One region of the Cytobacillus sp. FSL M8-0252 genome, then DNA from elsewhere that is predicted to be linked to it. Evidence: riboswitches for the same ligand, from Rfam matches in the RefSeq annotation. Region 1 holds a riboswitch; each other region holds the start of a gene.

Region 1 (5,568 bases):
ATTCACTTTCCTAACAGTCATCGTAGGTAAGACAACTGAAGAAGCGGAAGAGAAATTTGCTGAATACAACCAATTATGGAGTGCAGATGCAGCGAAAGCACAGTTTGGGGGCGCAAGCGGTTATAATGTTGCGGAATTTACAAAGGATGAGTTAGATAACCCATTTGAATTTAAAGCTACAGAGCATGGGCATTATAAAGCTGCTTCATTAACGAAAGATGCGAAGAAAAAACTATCGATTAAAGAAGCGATTTCAAAATTAGAAGGATTAGATAGAGACAATATAATTGTCGGCAATCCATCAGAAGTAGCAGACCAAATTCAATATCAGTTTGAAGCCTCTGGTGTCGATGGTTTTAATTTAAATCATTTAGTAACGCCAGCAGATTTGGAAGATTTTATTGAGCTTGTTATTCCGATTCTACAAGAACGTGGTTTATATAAAAAGGAATACAAAAAGGGTACGTTAAGAGAAAAGCTTTTTACTCATGGCTCGCCCCTTTTACCGAGTGGTCATCCAGGAAGTAAATATCGTAAAGGTGAAAAGATAAATAATTAAAATAAGAGGTGAAGGGTATGAGAAAAGTTTGGTTATTATTTTTTGTACTGACTTGTTGCACTGTTTTAAGTGCATGTGGGACATCAGGTTCATCCGGCGAAGAAAAGAAAGAGATGGTCTTAGGGGCGACAGTTCCTTATAGTGATATGCTTGAGCAAGGTGTAGCACCACTACTTGAGGAAAAAGGGTACAAAGTAGAAGTAAAGGAATTTAATGATTATGTTCAACCGAATATTGCTTTAGATAGTGGAGATTTGGATGGTAATTTATTTCAACATAAAGTGTACTTAGAGAATTTTAACACTGAAAAAGGGATGGATCTAGTAGATATTATTTCTGTTCCTACAGCTCCAATTGGTATTTATTCAGAAAAATTCAACTCCCTTGAAGAAGTGAAAGATGGCAGCACGATGGCCATTGCTAATGATCCTACAAACTTAGCGAGAGGATTAACAGTTGCGCGTGATGCTGGTTTAATAGAATTGAAAGATGATATAAACCCAGTCAATGCAACAGTAAATGATGTATTATCTAACCCGAAAAATTTGAAATTCCATGAAGTAGATGCAGCCCAACTGCCAAGGTCTCTTGAATCAGTTGATCTTGCTGCTGTTAATGGTAACTTTGCGGTTGCTGCAGGATTAGATTTAACAACAGCAATTTATCGGGATCAAATTCCTGAGGAAATCCAAAATAGGATTGTTGTTCGTAAAGAAGATAAGGACGCCCAAATGGCAAAGGATATCATTGAAGCCATAGAGTCGGAGGAATTTGCAAAAGTAATTGAAGAAAACTTTAAAGGTTTTCATAAACCAGAATGGATGGGCGAATGAGTAAATCATCTTAATTTTTAAAAAATAATTGACAAATATTGATAAATATTATAGAGTAAATGATATAAAATTTAATATGATTTTTCTTATCCAGAGAGGTGGAGGGACTGGCCCTTTGAAGCCTCGGCAACAGGCAATTTATTGCACTGTGCCAATTCCAGCAAGCTGTTGCTTGAAAGATAAGGAGAGATAAAGAACGGAACTTTAACCTCTTCTTGTCAGAAGAGGTTTTTTATTTTGCATGATTTAATCACCAAGGGATGATCTCCTCTATACAAATGCTGTTTTTAAACTGATTAAACCTATTTGTTAAGTTGGAATTAAAGTTGCTGATTGGACCTCCAAAGGCAGTAGTGCAGCTAGATTTACATCAACGGGAAAAATCGGCAATGGTAGTCAACCATTGTCCACCAAAATGTTGCAATATAAAGGAGGACGAAAAAATGAAAAGAGTAGAATCAACAGTTATACCAGGTGCAGATTCTTTTTATTATGAAGGTGGGGACATTGGTATTCTCCTCATTCATGGCTTTGTTGGAACACCGCAGAGCATTGAGGACTTGGGTGCGGAACTTGCAAATAGGGGTTTTACTGTTCATGCCCCAAGGCTCACGGGACATGGAACAAAAAGCAGAGATTTAGAGTTATATGGTTATGATGATTGGTTCAATGATGTTGTTACAGCTTATAAGCAATTAAAGGAGAAGTGCAAACAAGTCTATTGTTTAGGTCAATCTATGGGCGGTGCATTAGCGCTGTTGTTAGCTAAGAAATATGGAGAGCTGGATGGTCTGATCCTAATTAATACTGCACTGACATTACCAGATTACGAGTATTTAAGATATTACGATGAGAAACACTATATTGACGAAGGTAGCCCAGATATCAAAAATCCGACTATACATGAAATTACTTACGATAATATTCCGGTAAAAGCAGTTCACTCTTTACAAAAGGTAATGAGTGACGCAGGAAAAAGTTTATCTCAAATTCATTGCCCAATATTATGCTTTAAGTCTATCCATGATCATGTTGTACCTCCAGAGAATACAGATCGTATTTTTATCGAAATTCAAACAGATCATAAATGGCTTCGAGTCCTTTACAACTCATACCATGTAGCATCCATGGATTATGATCAGACCAAAATTATTCAGGATACAACAGAATTTCTAGATACGATGAATGAAGAAAAAAAGAACACCGAGTGGGGGGGAAAAGAGGTTGGCTAAGTTTTTACAAAAAGCGATAGCAAAGAGAAAACAAACCTTAATCAACCTTATGCTTACTATAGATGAAATAAAGTTCAAGCGACATGAATTAGAACAGTTAACACTTACAGAAATAGAGGAGCTTGTAAAAAGACTAAAATAAGTCCCATAAAGGAGAATTTTATGGAAAAACACATTGATCAAGATAAAATTCATACCATTCTCACAACATTAAAGGAACTCGAATATGGTTGTGTCACCATTACTGTACACGAAGGGGATATTACCCAAATTGACATTACCGAGAAGAAACGATTTGCTCTGAAAAAGAAACAACAAAATAAAAAATGATGGAATGGAGCAAATGAAAAGGAGTGAGTTACATGCAGTCAACAATTAGTAATCAAGCACCCAATGTAGCTAAAAACCTATCAGGCTGCATGTACTTGAATCTACCTGACTTTCACTTTATTAGATGGTGTTGTCAATCTTTTAATATTAATAAAGGAATCTTCCATACGGTTGAACAATCGCTTTATGACAAAGGGTTGCATTCAATAATTGTTAGGAGACTGTTCGTCATCGCGTTTTTGGATTTTGCCTCGAATCAAATTGAAAATCGAAACAATAAAACGAGAATCAAATTTGGAAAAGGTGGTTTAAGTAAAGCACTTGATGAGTTTTTTATAAAATATGATCACTAAAGGAGAATTAAAAATGACCGCGAAAAGAATGTACCTCAATGCTTTTGATATGAACTGCGCTGGGCATCAATCACCAGGACTATGGACACATAAGGATGATCAATCTTCCACTTATAAAGACATATCATATTGGACACATTTGGCTCAAGTACTTGAAAAGGGACGTTTTGATGCCATTTTCCTGGCAGATGTGCTTGGTACATATGATGTTTATCAAAATTCTAGAGAAGCAGCGGTTAAACAAGGGGTACAAGTGCCAGTTAATGATCCTGCTTTCGTTGTTCCTATAATGGCGCAAGTAACAAAACATTTAGGGTTTGGTCTAACGGTTTCAACTAGTTTTGAACATCCATATGTATTTGCAAGGAGGATGTCCACTCTCGATCATTTAACAAAAGGAAGAATAGGTTGGAATATTGTCACATCTTATTTAAATAGTGCCGCACTAAATATAGGACTAGATCAACAAATCAGCCATGATGAACGTTATGAGATAGCTGATGAATATTTAGATGTCACATATAAACTGTGGGAACAAAGCTGGGAAGACGACGCAGTGGTTTTAGACAAGGAAAAAGGGCTCTATACAGATCCAAGTAAAGTTCACGATATTAACCATGAAGGGAAATATTTTAAGGTGCCAGGTGCACATCTATGTGAACCTTCTCCGCAAAGGACACCGGTTATTTTTCAAGCGGGTGCATCTACAAGAGGGAGAAAGTTTGCTGCTAAACATGCAGAGTTGGTCTTTATAAGTGTGCCCACAAAAGAAGCCGGTAAAGTAATAGTCGATAAAATTAGGGAAGCAGTAAGAGCGGAGGGGAGAGACCCCAGTGAAGTAAAGATTCTCTCTCTCGTCACGCCTATTATCGGTGAAACAGAGGAAGATGCTAGAGTTAAGTATGAGGACTATCAAAACCATGCTAGTTATGAAGGATCATTAGCGTTATTTGGGGGGTGGAGTGGTATCGACTTCTCAGAGTATAAAGCAAATCAACCAATCGAGTACGTTAAAAATGACGCCATTCAGTCAATCGTTGAAACATTTACGAATATAGATTCTACAAAGAGTTGGACGGTCGATGACATTGCCAAATTTGTTGGTGTTGGCGGGATGGGTCAAGTGGCTGTTGGTACAGCACACTCTGTTGCTGATCAATTAGAAGGATGGAAAGAAGAGACAGGAGTTGACGGGTTTAACGTTGCATATGCCGTCACTCCAGGTACATTCGAAGAGTTCGTTGAGCATGTCATTCCAATCCTACAAGATAGGGGGCTCGTAAGAAGAGAGTATGAAGAAGGTACTTTAAGAAAGAATTTATTTGGGTATGACCATTTGCCAGAGCATCATTATGGTAAAAAATTTGGTAAGTTGACAGTTACAAAATAGGAGGCATCTGAAGATGACAAATGTTGTAATCATATCGGGAAGCACATCAAACAATTCCCGTTTAAACGGATTAGAGCAAGAAGCGATTGCTTTTTTAAACAAAAAGGGCGTGCCATATGAGCAAATTACAGTAAGGGAGCTACCTGCTGAAGATTTAATTCATGCAAAATTTGATAGCCCAGCAATTATCGCAGCGAATGAAAAAGTAGAAAAATCAGATGCTGTAATTATATTAACACCAGTATTTAAAGCCTCTTATACAGGTGTACTAAAAGCTTATTTGGATTTATTACCTCAAAAAGGCTTCGTTGATAAATCTGTATTACCGCTTGTGATAGGGGGCTCATTCGGACATTTACTTATGATTGATTATGCATTGAAACCAGTTATATCCAGTTTAGGAGCAGAAACAGTCCTTCAGGGTGTATATGTTTTAGATAAAGAGATTGAAAGAACAGAAGAACATCGTTTTATTGTCGAAAATCATGTAAAGGAAAGATTAGATAAAGAATTAAATCGTCTGCATTCTTTATTGTCTATAAAGGAGTTACAACTAAAATAACTGAAAATATATTTTTTGCCGAACAACTCCTGTTTGTTCGGCTCCTTTAATTGTTTGAAAAAACTTTGAGATACAATATTTTTATAAAATTTAGAGTTATATAATAAATAAGAGAAGATAAATTTTAGCTATTGTTTTGCCACTACTTTTATAGATTGAGGCATAGATTATATTATTATTGAATTTTTTAAAATGGAGGTTGATGATGTGACAATAATGAAATTAAGTGACGGTACAAGTATTTATTTTGAAGATGTAGGTAATGGTGAACCAGTCATTTTTATTCATGGTGTATGGATGAGTGGTCGA
Region 2 (5,568 bases), 1.2 Mb from region 1:
AAATATAATTGGAACTATCGTGGCAAGTAAAAACACTGGCAGAAACCAAATGCCTAAAGAGTCCGCCCATCCTAATGCTACTCTAATGGATTGTATAAGTATAAAGCCGAATAATGCGAGGCAAATATTCTTTATGACATTTAGCATTTTTCTACTCGTTAAGTAAAATGCGGCTGCATTTGATTCATTGATGCGTGCAGGGTAATTATGAATATGAGGAAACCGTTCAAATATCCCCATCATAAACCATAGAAACACGCCGATAATTGGTAAGATAAATAATTCATATTTAGAACCCCACCGATCAACTTCCCCTGAAGCATTGTAATGACCCGGTACTTGTTCAGGTATAGCTGACCAAGACACAACTAAGAATACAATCGACCCAATGAATACAATAAGACCAAGTATGTCGCATCCCCATTCCCATTTAGTACGAGGCAATTTAAGTACTGGTCTATCCATACCCCATTCCTCCTCTTTCCGTTCGTCTTTTTAATACATACGAAGGAAAGATAAAAAGGTTTCATCCATTAGATAATCAAAGGCAACTAGTTCATACAGGGAATTACGCGATGGCTCTATCCCCCTTTTCATGAAAGGAAACAGGCGCGTCGTAATGGTAAGATATCAGTGTTGATGGCTCTGTTTGAGAAAAATATTGTCATTCATACTGTATGAGGTGAATCGCCTGAGACATGCGATCAACAAAGTATATGGTAAAGGAATAAAGAATGGTTCTTTGATAAGCAGTTTAACTTCACACTTTTCACCCTTTATAATGCAAATCGTAATAAACCTACGTACATTGTTTTAACGCTTGCGTGATATCAGCCATCACATCTACAGGATCCTCTAAGCCAACAGAAAGGCGGATCATTTCGGGACTCACACCCGCCTCCGCTTGTTGTCCAGGTGAAAGACGAGCATGTGTTGTACTCGCTGGATGAATAATGAGCGTTTTAGCGTCACCAACATTTGCTAAATGTGATACCAGCTTTAGTGAGTTGATAAACCTTTTAGCTGTACTGATTCCCCCTTTGATGCCAAATGTAAAGGTTGCACCTGCCCCACTCGGAAAATACTTTTTCCCGAGATGATATTGTGGATGGCTTTCTAACCCAGGGTAGTTCACCCAAGAAATATGAGGTAACTCTCCTAACCGTTTAGCCAAAACTTGTGCATTAGCGACTTGCTTTTCTACTCTGACACTTAATGACTCCAGACCTTGAATAAATAACCAGCTATTGAAGGCAGACAGCGTTGCCCCTAAGTCATGGCCAAGTTCAAATCTTGCTTTAAGAATAAAAGCTTTTTCCCTAGAAATTTCAACATAGCTGCGATTACCAATAGCAGGCTTTTTCTCATTAAAGGAAGGAAATCTTTCGTTACTCCATTCGAATCTTCCTCCATCTACAATTACCCCACCGATTGCCGTACCATGTCCACCAATAAATTTAGTTGCTGAATGAACGACTATATCCGCGCCAAATGCAAGTGGTTTTAGTAAAAATGGCGTAGTAAATGTATTATCTACTACTAATGGTAGGCCGTGACGTTTCGCTATCTCACTTAACTTTTCTAAATGTGCTACCTCCATATTCGGGTTGCCAATTGTCTCTGTGAAAATCGCCTTTGTCCTTTTATTAATTTTTCCTTCTAAAGATGTAAAGTCCGTCCCATCAACAAAATGAACATTGATACCGAATTTACTAAACGTTTCTGCAAATAAATGGTAGGTACCACCATAAAGAGCCTGTGTAGAAACTATCTCATCGCCTGCTCTTGCAAGTGTTAAAAGGGCAATGGAAATCGCTGCTTGCCCAGATGAAACAGCAAATGAGGCTACGCCACCTTCTAACTGTGCCATTCTCTCCTCAAACACTGCATTGGTTGGATTTGCATTCCTTGAATAAATAAAGCCAGGCTCTTGCATCTGAAATAAGCTTGCTGCATGATCGGTATCTTCAAACACATAGGATGAAGTCATGTATATTGGTACGGCTCTCGACTTTGTAACAGGATCTGGCACTTGCCCCCCATGAAGCGCTATTGTATCAAACTGGTGATGATTCATTTTTCATTCTCCTCTCACATTTCACTTATAATAAACAAACTCGACTCGGAACCATCTATCAGTGATGAGCTTTTGAGTATGCCAGCACAATGGTTGTTTTTTCATAAATTGAATTTGAAACATCAATTTTTTATGTCCAACACCTTTTTTCAAGAGCAGAAAAAAGACCACTTTCAATAAAAAGAGATTGTACTCTTCCATCGAAAGCCGCCTTTAGTCGTCTAATCGGCATAGATAAAGCCCCTCTTGCTAAAGAAGAGGGGCTCACGATATATCGCCATATCCTCAACTTATCTATCTTGGAATTAGCACCGTTACCTAGTTTTGGTCGGTTGCTGAGGCTTCAAAGGGCCAGTCCCTCCACCTCTCTTGATAAATTGAATTTTTTAAATTTTAAGAGTCATTAATTATTAATCAGAATAACCTTATCATCCGGCGCTGTCAACAGCTTTTTATAATAAATCTTTTATGCAGCACAAAGTCTTTCTTTTGCCTTTATTACTGACACCCAATATTCAACTGGAGATATAAAGGATTGCAAATAATTCAGCTCTTTATTATACATAAGAGCCTCCACTAAAAGATAAACAGACGTATCATTTAAATCGTTAACAATCATATCAAGCAAAGTTGCTTTCATATTCATAATATCTTCATAATCATCGATGATAGCTAACTTATCATCTAAATATGAAAGAAAAGCTTGTAAATGAACAACCTCTTCTTGTAATTCCTTCCACCCTTTATCCTCAGCTAATACGTTTACATAATTAACAAATTGATTGTACTCTTCATGACTATCTCTTTTAATTTTCTCTGCTAATATATCAAAAAATACATGATTGGACATATCCTTGCTGTTCACTATTAGAGCACCACCTTTACTATTTATATAAAATTATAGACCTTCTCTTTTAAATATTCAATAAAATCACATGAAACTATTTTCAATTAAGGAGTCGGGTGGTGTGTAGTTTTAGTCTAAATTAAACCAAGTAGCTAGGATATAAGGGGGATACAATAATTTCTAATTTTTCTTACGCATTTGAATGAAAGGTGAAATCACCCTTCCACTACTAGATGCATATCCAGCTATTTATGTAAGCTTTGTTTTGCCCTTTTTACCCGGCTCATCATTCGACTTGATTCTTTGTTAGCCTTGTTCCTCTCTTTTACATGGCTCATACTTCAATTTGATTCTTTGTTAGCTTCGTTTCTCTCTTTTACATGGCTCATACTTCGATTTGCTTCTTTTTAGCTTCGTTTTGCTCTTTTACATGGACCATAACTAAATCTCTTTTAGCTATGGCAAATAACTTTCCCTTCGATGCAACCGCCTCATATAGAGTAGGATTCAATCATTCAGCCCCTCGCTCGATAGCCAAATTGTGCAGAGATTTCTTTTCCTACTTTTATAATAGATTGACTTTTATCTGCAGAGGGGTCTTTTGGAATCGACTCTGAGAAACCAACTACTGTTATCGCACTTAATAATTCTTGATTGTAATTAAAGATTGGTATAGACACAGAAGATACAGTAGGAATCAAAGGCTCCTTAGCAAAGGCAATCCGTTCCTGCCTTACGCGGTTGATTTCTTCTACCGCATTCCCTTTTCCTTCTTTCCCCATAACCTTAATCCAATCTTTAGTTGTTGCTGAATCAAGGAAGCTCTCGAATATTTTCCCAGTCGATGAAAGCGGTGGTAAAAGTGAACCGAGCTGTGCACCAATATTATAGGCATGTCCCGGGTTCCATATTTTCGAGATAATTGGACCATTATATGTCCACGTAGTTAATAGGCACGTATTGTCTAGTTGATGACTTAAATCCTTCAAATAGGGTAGAACACGTGAAATCACATCTTCCTGCCCTATAGCTGCCACCCCATATTCAATTAATTTACTTCCAAGTTGATATTGTCCATTATGTTTGTCCTTGTATAGAATGTCTAATTCCGTAAAAGTGTTCAAGTATTTATAAAGATTACTTTTTGTAATTCCTGTTTTTTCCTGTATATCAGATAACCTCAATGGTTCTCCGCTAGCAACTAATAGGTCAATAATTCTCATACCAACTTGGATCGATTGGATCGTAGCTTGTTTTTGATTTTTCATGTAAAAAACCCCTATTTTATATTTTTTTTAGTATATCAGAAAAACACTATGTTTTCTGATTTCAGCCATGTTTTGCATCCTTTTGAAAGGAGTTATTTTTCAAAAAGTTTAAAAAACCACAACAAATTCTCTTGAGTTTATCTGAAAATTAGGATACTATAAATTTATCATTAATAGATAACATCGTTCACTATTAATGGAATATTAAACAACCAATGAAGAAAGAGTCTAATAAACGCTCATTAATAAAGGTTTTATGCCTAACACTTCCACACAAAGCGTTTTACTCTTTGATCACGCAATTCCTAGACAAAAAAAACTTTTCATAAAGGAGTTTGAATATGAAATTAGTTACTTTCACTCACAATAACAACACACGTATCGGAGCAGTTACAGAAGGAAATGAAGTAGTAGACTTAAACTTTGCTTACCAAGCTTTCCTTGAAGCAGAAGGTAAACTACGTTCTGAATTAATTGCTGAAGCGTACATTCCAGCACAAATGGAAGGTTTCCTACAAGGGGGAAATGAAAGCCTTTCCATCGCAAAGGAAATGGTTGATTATGCATTAAATAATCGTGAATCGTTCAAACATCCACTTGTACATGCATTTGAAGATGTAAAAATCGAAGCACCTGTAACAAAACCCGGAAAAATTATTTGTGTAGGTCATAACTACCGTGAACATATTGCAGAAATGGGAAGAGAATTACCGCCTCACCCAGTAGTATTTGCTAAATTTGCCAACACAGTGATTGGACCACAAGATGATATTCCATTCTATCCAATTTCTGAACAATTAGATTACGAAGCTGAATTTGCTTTTGTTGTAGGTAAAAAAGCTAGAAACGTAGCAAAAGAAGACGCACTCAATTATGTAGCAGGATATACAATCGCTAATGACGTCACTTACCGCGATATCCAACGTCGCACACTTCAATGGTTGCAAGGTAAAACAGTTGAAGGTAGTGCACCAATGGGTCCTTGGTTAATCACTTCTGATGAATTACAAGATCCATCTGGTTTAGGTGTTCTTTTAACTGTTAATGGGGAAGAAAGACAAAAAACGAATACAGCCAACTTTGTCTTTGATGTTCCAACGCTTGTTGAATTCTTATCTAACTTAATGACTTTAGAACCTGGTGATATCGTATTAACAGGGACACCTGGAGGCGTAGGATTTGCTCGTGATCCTCAAGTATTCTTGAAAGATGGCGATGTCGTTCGCATTGAAGTAGATAAAGTCGGCGTTCTCGAAAATAAAGTTTCAAAGGTGGAAAAATAATTATGAGCGAAACGAAAACGATTCAGCAATCTATTGAGTCTATTCAAACATCATTAGATCAAATCATTGAAACCGTTTCAGGATTATCTGAAG
Region 3 (5,568 bases), 1.5 Mb from region 1:
TGATGTACTCACGAACTTTCAGGTCTTCGTGTAAAAGATCAGCGTAGTCTTTACCTGCGTACCATTTTGACTCCCAATCACGGATGACACCGATACGCAAACCGACTGGATTTACTTTTTGACCCACAGATTATCCCTCCTTCTTTTCTGATACAACGATTGTGATGTGACTTGTGCGTTTGTTGATTGCGCTAGCACGACCTTGTGCGCGTGGACGGAAACGTTTTAAAGTTGGTCCTTCGTCAACAAATGCTTGCTCAACTACTAAATTATTAACATCCATTTCGTAGTTGTGCTCTGCGTTAGCTAGTGCAGATTTTAATACTTTTTCTACGATTGGAGAAGCAGCTTTTGGAGTTAAATTTAAAATCGCTACCGCTTCACCTACTTGCTTACCTCGAATTAAATCTACGACTAAACGAGCTTTACGAGGAGCAATACGAACTGTTCTTGCAACAGCTTTAGCTTGCATTATAATGCCCTCCTCTCATTAACGTCTTGTTTTCTTATCATCATTACCATGGCCTTTGTATGCACGTGTTGGAGCAAATTCTCCAAGCTTGTGGCCTACCATATCTTCAGTAACATAAACAGGCACATGTTTGCGACCATCATACACTGCGATAGTGTGTCCGATGAATTGTGGGAAGATCGTAGAACGGCGAGACCAAGTCTTCACTACTTGCTTGCCATCAGTTTCATTTAACTTTTCGATCTTTGTCATTAAATGTTCGTCAACAAAAGGTCCTTTTTTTAAGCTGCGACCCATGATTGAACCTCCCTTCGTGATTGTTCTACGGCCCGTCTTTGGAACCGTAGTTCAATCCCGTTATTTTTTACGACGACGTACGATAAATTTATCAGATTGATTGTTTTTCTTACGTGTTTTGTATCCAAGAGTTGGTTTACCCCAAGGAGACATAGGTGATTTACGACCGATAGGAGCTTTACCTTCACCACCACCGTGTGGGTGATCGTTAGGGTTCATAACAGATCCACGTACAGTTGGGCGTTTACCTAACCAACGAGAACGACCGGCTTTACCGATGTTAATCAATTCGTGTTGTTCGTTACCAACTTGACCTACAGTAGCGCGGCAAGTAGCAAGAATCATACGAACTTCGCCAGAGTTTAAGCGTACTAATACGTATTTACCTTCTTTACCAAGTACTTGTGCACTTGTTCCAGCAGAACGTACTAACTGTCCACCTTTACCAGGTTTAAGTTCGATGTTGTGGATTACAGTACCCACAGGAATGTTTGTAAGTGGTAATGCATTACCTACTTTGATATCTGCTTCAGGACCAGACATTACTTCTGCGCCTACTTTAAGAGTCTTAGGAGCTAGGATGTAACGCTTTTCTCCATCTACATAATTAATTAGTGCAATGTTAGCTGAGCGGTTTGGATCATACTCGACTGTAGCAACGCGACCTGGTATTCCATCTTTGTCACGTTTAAAGTCGATGATACGATATTGACGTTTATGACCGCCGCCTTGATGACGAACTGTCAACTTACCTTGGTTGTTACGGCCACCTTTGCGCTTTACTGGAGCAAGCAAAGATTTTTCTGGTTTGTCTGTAGTGATTTCTGCGAAATCAGATACCGTCATGCCGCGACGACCATTAGAGGTAGGTTTGTATTTTTTAATCGCCATTTCATTTCCCTCCTCTTCTTGTTAGAAATTAAGCTTCAAAGATTTCGATTTCTTTGCTGTCAGCAGTTAGTTTAACAATCGCTTTACGGCGTTTGTTTGTATAACCACCGAATTTACCCATGCGCTTGAATTTACCTTTGTAGTTCATGATGTTCACTTTTTCAACTTTTACATCAAAGATTTCTTGAACAGCATCTTTAACTTGAGTTTTATTAGCTCTTACATCAACTTCAAAAGTATATTTTTTGTCAGCCATGATGTCAGTAGAACGTTCAGTGATAACGGGGCGCTTAATGATATCGCGTGCATCCATTATGCAAGCACCTCCTCTACTTTTTCGACCGCTTGCTTCGTCATGATCAATTTATCATGATTTAAAACGTCTAATACGCTGATTCCGTTAGCAGTAACAACTGTTACTCCAGGGATGTTACGAGCAGATAATGCTACGTTTTCATCGATGTCTGCAGTTACGATTAATGCTTTAGAATCTACAGAAAGACCTTTAAGTACACCTTTAAAGTCTTTTGTTTTTGGAGCTTCGAAAGATAGAGTTTCTAATACTAGAATGTTCTCTTCCGCAACTTTAGTAGATAACGCTGATTTGATAGCTAAGCGACGAACTTTTTTAGGTAATTTGTAGCTATAGCTGCGTGGTACAGGACCAAATACAGTACCGCCTCCGCGCCATTGTGGTGAACGGATTGAACCTTGACGAGCACGACCTGTGCCTTTTTGACGCCATGGTTTACGTCCTCCGCCAGCTACTTCAGAACGAATTTTAGTTTTATGAGTTCCTTGACGTAGAGAAGCTCTTTGCATAATAACAGCTTCAAACATCACGTGGTTGTTTGGCTCGATACCAAAGATTGAGTCGTTCAGCTCAATATCGCCAACTTGTGAACCACTTTGGTTTAATAATGCAACTTTAGGCATTCTTACTTCCTCCTTTCCGGGTTATTACTTTGCTTTAACCGCACTTACTAGTTTTAGAAGCGCTTTTTTAGAGCCAGGTACATTACCTTTTACTAATAGAAGATTGCGTTCTGCATCTACTTTTACGATTTCAAGGTTTTGTACTGTGATTTGTTCTCCGCCCATGCGACCAGGTAATAATTTACCTTTGAATACGCGGTTTGGAGCAACAGGACCCATTGAACCTGGGCGACGGTGGTAACGTGAACCGTGTGCCATTGGTCCGCGAGATTGTCCGTGGCGTTTAATTGCACCTTGGAAACCTTTACCTTTTGAAATTCCTGTTACATCAATTTTTTCACCTTCAGCGAAAATATCAACTTTGACTTCCTGACCAACTTCATACTCAGCTAAGTCAGCTCCGCGTAATTCGCGAACGAAGCGCTTAGGAGTAGTATCAGCTTTAGCAGCGTGTCCTTTTTCCGGTTTGTTTGAAAGCTTTTCGCGTTTATCTTCAAAACCGATTTGGATTGCTTCGTATCCATCAGTATCAACTGATTTCTTTTGAAGAACAACGTTTGGAGTAGCTTCAACCACTGTTACCGGGATAAGATCACCGTTTTCAGCAAATACTTGAGTCATACCAATCTTTCTTCCTAAGATTCCTTTGGTCATTTCAGTCACACCTCCTAGATTGTTTTAATGTATTAATTAAAGTTTAATTTCGATATCAACACCAGATGGTAAGTCTAAACGCATTAATGAATCGACTGTTTGTGGTGTTGGATTAATGATGTCGATTAAACGTTTGTGTGTACGCATTTCGAATTGCTCACGAGAATCTTTATATTTATGCACCGCACGAAGAATTGTGTAAACTGACTTTTCAGTTGGCAATGGGATTGGACCAGATACAGCCGCACCAGAGCGTTTTGCAGTTTCAACGATTTTTTCAGCAGATTGATCAAGAATTCTGTGATCATAAGCTTTTAAACGAATACGAATTTTTTGTTTTGCCATTATTTTCCCTCCTTTTCGCCTATTTTCATATAGACATTCTCCGTGAAAATTTCCCACACACTCGCCATGGCAAAGCGGCCGGGTGTGTCAGCAACCTTTCACTTCATCGCAGTCAAAGACCAACATTGTCTATTATACAGAAAAGACATAACAAATGCAACTATTGATTGCGTTTCTCTCTGTTCTGCACACTTTTAACATTATAACTGCTGTTAATAGTGTTTTCAAGTATATCCTCCTCTTTACATCATTTTCTAAAAAAACGCTTATTTAATTACTTATTTTTAAATTTTCTAAATTTTTATTTGACAAACATAGACTCATTCATGTAAATTTTAGTCAATAAAATATTTTTTATTTCTTATCATGAGAGGTTGAGGGATAGGCCCGATGACACCTCAGCAACCATCAATAGTGAACACTATTGAAAAGGTGCTAATTCCTACAAGCTATACGCTTGAAAGATGAGAAGATGACTATGATAATAATAGGCCTTCTTCTTGAGGGCCTTTTTTATTTTCTCTTTGGCTTCTCATCCATTGAATTCAACAAAATATGAATTGAAGGAGTGAGACCTTTGAACTTCCTTGAAAAAATGAAGAACCAAGTATTAATTGCTGACGGTGCGATAGGAACACTTCTTTATTCTTATGGTACGGATACATGTTTTGAAGAGTTGAACCTCTCAGCACCGGAACAAATTCAGCACATTCATCAAGCCTATCTCCATGCAGGTGCTGATTTAATTCAAACAAATTCCTATGCTGCGAATGATTTAAAATTGAAACGGTATGGCCTAGAGGATTCAGTCAAAGAGATTAATAGTGCGGCTGTAAAACTGGCACGATCTAGTATTCAACAGCACCAGGCATATGTGCTTGGCACAATTGGAGGTGTACGAGGATTAAACCCCCTCTCTATTCCTCTAGATGAAATTAAACGTAACTTTCGTGAACAGCTATACTGCTTATTGATAGAAGGCGTAGATGGGCTCCTTCTTGAAACGTATTATGATTTAGAAGAATTAGAAACGGTTCTCTCTATTGCCCGGAAAGAAACGGATATACCTATAATTGCCCAAGTGTCTTTACAAGAAATCGCTATATTACAAAATGGGACGTTAATTAATGACGCCTTAAAAAGGTTAGAAGCTAAAAGGGCAGATGTTGTCGGGGTAAACTGCCGTTTAGGTCCACATCATATGTTAGAGACACTCTCCTCCGTTGAATTACCTCAGCACGCGTTTCTATCTGCATATCCTAACGCGAGTCTACCGGCCTATATCGATGGTACGATTCAATATAAGGAGGGTGAAGACTATTTTAGAAAATCAGCGAAGTCCTTCCTTAAGCAAGGTGTTCGACTGCTTGGTGGTTGCTGCGGAACGACACCTGGCCATATTAAAGCATTTGCAGACGAAGTTAGGCATGCTGTACCGATTATTGAAAAACAAGTAACAAATAAAAGGAAACCTAAAATAGAGAGAATTATAATCGAACGCACCAATACCCCGTTAGAGACACTTGTACAAGAAAAACGCACCATCATCGTCGAACTAGACCCACCTAAGAAGCTATCAACTGCTAAATTTTTTGAAGGCGCCAGAGCCTTAAAAGATGCTGGGGTTGATGCAATCACACTCGCAGATAACTCTCTTGCGACACCACGAATCGCAAATGAAGCCCTAGCACATATCATCCAAAGGGATACAAACGTTCGACCACTTGTCCATCTCTCCTGTAGAGATCGAAACTTAATCGGCTTACAATCACATCTCATGGGTCTTCATACATTGGGGTTGCATGATATTTTAGCCATTACAGGGGATCCGGCAAGAGTTGGTAATTTCCCAGGCGCTTCATCTGTATTTGATTTATCTTCCTTTGAATTAATAGAAATGATTAAACAATTTAATGAAGGAATTTCCCCTTCAGGTTCTGAACTTGGTGAAAATGCCGTCTTTTCGGTCGGGG

What was found. A riboswitch is a leader RNA that binds a small molecule or an ion and turns the genes downstream of it on or off. The one in region 1 is predicted to bind S-adenosylmethionine.
Positions count from the first base shown of each region.
Region 2: linked by a shared signal. The riboswitch ahead of MKX83_RS02215 (O-acetylhomoserine aminocarboxypropyltransferase/cysteine synthase family protein) and the one ahead of MKX83_RS08565 (alpha/beta hydrolase) in region 1 are both predicted to bind S-adenosylmethionine.
Region 3: linked by a shared signal. The riboswitch ahead of MKX83_RS00700 (bifunctional homocysteine S-methyltransferase/methylenetetrahydrofolate reductase) and the one ahead of MKX83_RS08565 (alpha/beta hydrolase) in region 1 are both predicted to bind S-adenosylmethionine.

Region 1 covers NZ_JBBOWZ010000001.1:1,656,787-1,662,354, forward strand. The annotation lists gene MKX83_RS08555 (LLM class flavin-dependent oxidoreductase) at 1-559, shown strand, start outside; gene MKX83_RS08560 (MetQ/NlpA family ABC transporter substrate-binding protein) at 577-1,392, shown strand; SAM riboswitch class I at 1,476-1,578, shown strand; gene MKX83_RS08565 (alpha/beta hydrolase) at 1,836-2,624, shown strand; gene MKX83_RS08570 (hypothetical protein) at 2,617-2,766, shown strand; gene MKX83_RS08575 (YezD family protein) at 2,787-2,954, shown strand; gene MKX83_RS08580 (hypothetical protein) at 2,987-3,307, shown strand; gene MKX83_RS08585 (LLM class flavin-dependent oxidoreductase) at 3,321-4,697, shown strand; gene ssuE (NADPH-dependent FMN reductase) at 4,711-5,259, shown strand; gene MKX83_RS08595 (alpha/beta fold hydrolase) at 5,467-5,568, shown strand, end outside.
Region 2 covers NZ_JBBOWZ010000001.1:418,935-424,502, reverse strand. The annotation lists gene MKX83_RS02220 (DUF1648 domain-containing protein) at 1-465, opposite strand, end outside; gene MKX83_RS02215 (O-acetylhomoserine aminocarboxypropyltransferase/cysteine synthase family protein) at 800-2,077, opposite strand; SAM riboswitch class I at 2,365-2,456, opposite strand; gene MKX83_RS02210 (hypothetical protein) at 2,544-2,942, opposite strand; gene MKX83_RS02205 (hypothetical protein) at 3,310-3,435, opposite strand; gene MKX83_RS02200 (IclR family transcriptional regulator) at 3,440-4,192, opposite strand; gene MKX83_RS02195 (fumarylacetoacetate hydrolase family protein) at 4,534-5,475, shown strand; gene MKX83_RS02190 (DinB family protein) at 5,478-5,568, shown strand, end outside.
Region 3 covers NZ_JBBOWZ010000001.1:141,715-147,282, reverse strand. The annotation lists gene rpsC (30S ribosomal protein S3) at 1-127, opposite strand, end outside; gene rplV (50S ribosomal protein L22) at 131-472, opposite strand; gene rpsS (30S ribosomal protein S19) at 491-769, opposite strand; gene rplB (50S ribosomal protein L2) at 830-1,660, opposite strand; gene rplW (50S ribosomal protein L23) at 1,689-1,973, opposite strand; gene rplD (50S ribosomal protein L4) at 1,973-2,596, opposite strand; gene rplC (50S ribosomal protein L3) at 2,621-3,250, opposite strand; gene rpsJ (30S ribosomal protein S10) at 3,287-3,595, opposite strand; SAM riboswitch class I at 3,954-4,066, shown strand; gene MKX83_RS00700 (bifunctional homocysteine S-methyltransferase/methylenetetrahydrofolate reductase) at 4,173-5,568, shown strand, end outside.